DNA from 2 places in the Psychrobacillus sp. NPDC096389 genome. Region 2 is predicted to be linked to the other one. Evidence: predicted binding sites of a transcription regulator. Region 2 holds the regulator's gene; the other holds the start of a gene.
The links. Region 2 encodes LexA, which represses DNA repair genes until DNA is damaged. Its sites were predicted from a motif close to CGAACATATGTTCG; they were not measured.
Positions count from the first base shown of each region.

Region 1: ACIQ38_RS15585 (YolD-like family protein) is a predicted target of LexA. The motif match lies at 1,991-2,004, and genes of this name have one in related genera.

Region 1 covers NZ_JBIWFB010000006.1:134,093-137,267, reverse strand. Annotated here, with positions in the region: gene ACIQ38_RS15595 (BsuPI-related putative proteinase inhibitor) at 52-918, shown strand; gene ACIQ38_RS15590 (ASCH domain-containing protein) at 1,016-1,363, shown strand; gene ACIQ38_RS15585 (YolD-like family protein) at 1,423-1,773, opposite strand; gene ACIQ38_RS15580 (YhfH family protein) at 2,121-2,243, opposite strand; gene aceB (malate synthase A) at 2,256-3,175, opposite strand, start outside.
Region 2 covers NZ_JBIWFB010000001.1:1,298,511-1,301,685, forward strand. Annotated here, with positions in the region: gene ACIQ38_RS06180 (amino acid ABC transporter ATP-binding protein) at 1-671, shown strand, start outside; gene ACIQ38_RS06185 (OsmC family protein) at 692-1,123, shown strand; gene lexA (transcriptional repressor LexA) at 1,338-1,949, opposite strand; gene yneA (cell division suppressor protein YneA) at 2,125-2,442, shown strand; gene ACIQ38_RS06200 (YneB family resolvase-like protein) at 2,439-3,086, shown strand; gene ACIQ38_RS06205 (DUF896 domain-containing protein) at 3,154-3,175, shown strand, end outside.

The sequences.
Region 1 (3,175 bases), on a different contig from region 2:
TATGTAACTTTCTAAGAGGTAAACAGTCTAATCCTATAAAGGAGTGATTCTATGAAAAAGCTTATTTGGGGCGCATTTTCGATTTTCATCATTTTGCTCCTAGCGAGCTGTGGAACAAGTAATGCCGATCCTACTACAGGTGGAGACCCACAACCGCAGGAAGACAAAACTATTTTGACTAAATTGGTAGTAAATGAGGATGGCAATGCTTCCTTTACGATTAAAAATGAAACAGAAGTCGAAAAGAGCATAACATATCCAAGTGGACAGGAAATTGAATATCAACTTTTAGACAATGAAAATAATGTCGTTTATACGTATTCAGCCAATAAAACATTTACCTTAATGCTTCAAGAAAAAACATTAAAGCCAAGTGAAGAAATAGTCATTCCGCTTGAGCTTCAAACAGAATTAGCAGAAGTACCGGCTGGTTCTTATACACTCATTGCGTGGTCTACTTCTAATGAATTAAGTGAACAAAAAGAACAGACAGCTTATAAGTGGGATGGAAAGGATGAACCTGAAAGCACTGTATCTACGGAAACGATTACCGTCTATCAGGCTGATGCGAATGCGGAATATGTAGAACCATATGACATAACTATTGATCCTTCAGGTGATGAAGTCCGTCAAATTTTTGATGAAATAATGGTTTTGGAAGTGGGTTTAATTGATTACCGTTTCGAGAATAATAACACGAAACTCATATTAAATATGGACAGTGGATTAAGTAATGTCCAAGGAAGCGCCGGGGAGCACATGTTTATCGGGACAATTGTACATTCCTATTTTGATAACTTTCCCGAGTTAGAGGAAATATATTTTGAAAAAGAAGGTAATTCTCCTGTAACACTCGCTCATCTAGTAGTGTCGGAGCCATTTACACGAGACCAAGTCTATACAAATTCGTCTAACTAAAAAAATACTCTTTTATAACCATAGCCCGAAATGCTTCTAACGTATACACTTACGTAGAAATAGCAAAGTAAAATTATTTGAACAAGGTGGGCTTTACATGACAAACGATGAAAAAACAAATTTACCTCCAAAAACATGTTCAGTGGAACGATTAATCACAAAGGAATCTGATATTGAACTAGTATTGCAAGGTAAGAAAACGGCCACTCGGCGCAATGGACGTTATGCAGACGTAGGGGAAATGATGGAACTGAATGGGCAGTCTTTTGTTGTTGACAATGTATATATTCAAACGCTTGGTGAGTTGACGGATGCACATGCAAAACAAGAAGGCTTTGAATCAGTGGAAGACTACAAACAATCTATTTTGTCTTACCACCCTCGTATGCCATGGCTACCTCACATGACTGTATGGGTTCACGAGTTTAGCCCTGTTAAGGCTTAGTTTTGGAAACAAACCACCTGCCATTATATCGGTCGGTGGTTTGTTTTACATCTGTTCGCTCATATTAATATTGTTACATCCACAATTTCATCCAATTGCAACATGAATGATGTAAGAATGTCTTCCATTTCTATTGTTCTTTTATTTATATCCACCCAAGTTACCTTTCCTAAGTGAATATGAAATGCTCCGTTTCTCCATGTTTTTATTTCCACTTCTACATTTCGTTTCATTGCTAGTTGAATATTTTCTTGAATAATATCCAGATCCCATTCATCTAGTTGGGGACGAGGAGTCTTCTTTTGTTCTTCCATGTATTCTCTCAGAAGTTTGACGTGTTCCGGCAGCATCATTGCGACCCATTTTTTACTTCCTCGATCCTGTAATTTCGATAAATCTGGTCTATCCACCTAGATCACCTTGCTTTCTTTTTGACTAACGGGAGCGATTGCTAATACGTTCGTTATTAGAAATGTGCGTTTTGCCTTCCTTTTAAAGCAATATCCTTGAAAAGAGTTGTCCTGCACCTTCAATATTTTGACTCTTCTCCTACTGATTTCATTCGATTTAGACAGGTATATTAATTCCACATACTGTCCTCGACTAAAATATTTCTCTAATAAAACACGCACAAACGTTCCCTCCTTTTTATTTAGTATATGAAACGTATGTTCTTTTTACAACAAGAAAATCCTGCTAAATTTAAAAAAGCCCCACCCTTTCTTGTAAAAGAAGGATAGGACTTTCGTACATAGAGTTATTCCTCGTTCATGCCGATGCAACGTTCACATTCATAAAGGGATGATTCTACTTTCTCATGAATCTCACATCCGCATTCACGACAATGTTTTGTGCTTACTTCTTGAGTAGTTGTTTTCATGCAAATCACCTCCTATAATTTTTCATAGCCTGGCAATGTGAGAAATTCAACAAATTCTTGTTCACTTATTAAAGAGAGGAAGAGCTCAGCTGCTTCGTTATAACGACCATTTGCATAGTTCTCGCTGCCAAATGCTTTTTCCAACTTCCCTAGTTCTTCTTGCAATGTTTGTCGTACTAAAATTTCCGTAACTTTACGACCGTCTTCTAATTTCCCTTCTGGATGGCGAATCCACTGCCATACTTGTGTGCGTGATATTTCTGCGGTAGCGGCGTCTTCCATTAAGTGATTGATCGGTGCTGCTCCGTTTCCGCGTAACCATGATGCAATATATTGAACTCCTACACTACAATTTAAACGCAAGCCTTCTTCTGTAATAGAACCTTGCGGAACTTCCAATAAATCCTTAGCTACCACTTGCACATCTTCTCGTTTACGATGAATCTGATTAGACGTAGGCATATGCTCATTAAATTCTCCTAATACTACAGGGACTAGACCAGGATGTGCTACCCATGTTCCATCATGCCCATCAGTCGCTTCTCTCCGTTTATCTTCCCGCACTTTGTTAAATGCCGCTTCATTTGCCGCTTCATCGCCTTTAATCGGAATTTGCGCTGCCATCCCACCAATTGCTGGGGCATTTCTACGATGGCAAGTTTGAACGCAAAGTTGCGTATACGCACGCATAAACGGTGAGGTCATCGTCACTTGACTACGATCTGGTAAAATCACATTTGGTTGATTGCGAAGTCGTTTAATATAACTAAAAATATAATCCCAACGTCCACAGTTCAATCCAGCCGAATGACTTTTTAGTTCATATAATATTTCATCCATTTCAAAAGCTGCCATAATCGTTTCGATTAATACAGTTGCTTTTATCGTGCCATTTGAAACACCTAGCTGCTTTTGGGCAAAGATGAAAATGT
Region 2 (3,175 bases):
CTCATCAAGTAGTTGCTGTCATTGGACCAAGTGGTTCCGGAAAAAGTACGTTTTTACGTTGTTTAAATGGATTAGAGACGATTACGAGAGGCTCAATTTCAGTTAATAATCATCTAATCAATGCGACAGACACGAAAAAAATGCAACAGAAAAAGATCCACGCAATCCGTCAAGATACCGGCATGGTTTTCCAACAATTTAACTTATATCCACATAAAACGGTGATTGAAAATGTAATGGAAGCTATTATCGTCGTGAAGAAACAATCAAAAGAACAAGCGAAAAAGATCGCTTCCCAATTGTTGAAAAGGGTAGGCTTGCAAGAAAAAGAAAATGTCTATCCTTCGAAACTATCAGGAGGACAGCAACAACGTGTAGCGATTGCGCGAGCACTTGCAATGGAACCGAAAATAATGTTGTTCGATGAACCAACTTCCGCATTAGATCCAGAACTAGTCGGAGAAGTACTAAAAGTGATGAAAGAACTAGCAGATGAAGGAATGACAATGGTTATCGTCACACATGAGATGAAGTTTGCTCAAGATGTCGCGGATCGAATTTTATTTATGGCGGACGGTCAAATGGTAGAAGATGCAGAACCGAAGAAGTTTTTCTTGCATCCATTTACAGAACGTGCCCAAAAGTTTTTAGCAAAAGTAAATGAATTTTAACTAAAGGAGTATGATCAATCATGGAAGTAAAAGCAATATGGCAAGGCGGACGAGCATTTGAAGCAAAAGGACCTTCTGGTTATCCGATGGTAATGGATGCAACGGCAAATTATGGAGGACTAGGACAAGCACCGACGCCAACCGAAATGTTATTAAGCTCGTTAGCTGGTTGTATTGGAATTGACGTCACAATGATTTTAAAACCCCATTTAGAAAAAATTGAATCGATTGAAATTACAGTGGATGGGGCACGTCGAGAAGAATTACCAACAGCTTTTACTGCAGCGGCATTATTATTCGACGTAAAAGGAGATATTGATGCGAAAAAAGTCATTCGCGCTATAAAACTTGGAGAAGAAAAATATTGTGCAGTTTCTGCTTCGTTGAAAGCAGACATTTCCTATCGTTTAATCTTAAACGGGGAAGAAGTAGAAATGCAAACAGAAGCATAAAACAAAACCCTCCCATCTTCTACAGATGGGAGGGTTTTTCGATGATTTAAACGAAAATGTCCACTTTTCGTTTAAATATGATATCGGCTCTTTGTCATCATACGGACATTCGTTTTATTTGTCAAGTTTACAAGAATTTTATTACGCATCAACGATAAGTCAAGACTCCCACTTTAATCAGTTGGGAAGGTCCCCTCACTGATTGAATTTCATCTTATTGTATATGACGGTATACGCCGACTACTTTTCCAAGAATCGATACTTGGTTCACGATAATTGGATCCATCGATGAGTTTTCTGGTTGCAGACGGAAGAATGATTTCTCTTTGAAAAAGCGTTTAACTGTCGCTTCGTCTTCTTCTGTCATAGCGACAACTATATCCCCATTATTTGCAGATTGCTGTTGTTTTACGACTACATAATCCCCATTTAAAATTCCTGCCTCAATCATACTATCTCCCATAATCTCTAACATAAACAAGTGATCATCGGCTGTACCGAATGTTTCAGGCAGTGGGAAAAACTCTTCGATATTTTCAATTGCAGTAATTGGAAGGCCTGCGGTTACTTTACCTACTAGCGGCACATGCACGACACCTTGTTTTTCTGCAGTGCCATCAAGGATTTCTATTGCGCGTGGTTTCGTTGGATCTCTTCTAATAAGACCTTTGCTTTCCAGGCGAGCAAGATGCCCATGCACAGTAGAACTCGATGCTAGTCCAACTGCTTCCCCAATTTCTCGTACAGAAGGCGGATATCCTTTCGTACGAACTTCTTCCTTAATAAAAGCTAAAATATCTTCTTGTCTTTTCGACGCTTTTTTCATTGAGTTCACCTCTTTTTTATGTTCATTTTTCTACTAATTTCTTTCTTACTAATAGTATAACAGTCTCTCAAACTTTATGCAAACATAGGTTCTAATAAGTGTTGACAAAAACAAACGTTCGTTTTATTATTAGAACATACATTCCGAACAAACATTCTTATTAGGGGGATTTATGATGAATTGGATAAAAGAAAACTATTTTATTACATTATTTTTAGGATTAAGTGTCGTTTTTTTGACGACATTTGTCATCTCTAATACAATATCGACAGAACAACAACATCAAATTAAAATAGAACATGGTGACTCTTTATGGGAACTTGCAAATAAGTTTGCAGTAGATGAACCAAAAGAAGTTTGGATAAAAAACGTGATGGTCATGAATAATTTACAAACCGCTCATATTAGAGCAGGGGAGACGCTTATTATTCCAGAGATAAGAGATAATTTTCATTTTGATCACGGTACAGAGATAGCGAGTGATAGCAATTGAAAGCAGTAATATATTGTCGTGTAAGCACTGAAAAAGAAACACAAGAATCTTCTTTAACTAGACAACAAGAAGAACTGTTAGAATTTGCACAAACGAAAGGTTATGAAGTAAGCGAAGTTTTTACGGACCAACATAGTGGATATGATATTGAACGCGATGGATTGCTTGACCTACTTACATATGTAAAAGAATTCGATATTAAAGCAATTTTTGTCCAAGATGAGACCCGGATTGGACGGGGAAATGGTCGAATGGCTGTACTCCATTTACTTCAAAAAACAAATACTTCTGTCTTCACTTTACAAGATAAAGGAATATTAAATTTAAATGAAATGGATTCCATGCTGTTAGAAATATTGGCTCTTGTGGAGGAGTATCAACGAAAGCTTCATAATGCAAAGATAAAGCGAGGCATGAAGCGTGCTGTCTCACAAGGATTTCGACCAGAGAAAAACTTAAAATCAAAAGGAAATCCAGAAGGAAGAGAACGTATAGATGCTCCTGTAGAAGAAATTGTAAGGCTTAGAAAAGCTGGCTTAACTTACGACGAAATCGCTTCTACTTTAAAAGGATTAGGTTTTGAAATCAGTAAAGCAACTATTCATCGTAGATATATTGAATTTGTGGAGTCTCAGGAAGTGTAAAGACTTGCACTCTGGCGCTTTTTTCCTTACCTTTATAAGAGGTACAAAAGGAAAGGATGAATTAAATATGTTAAGTAAACAAAAGCTAG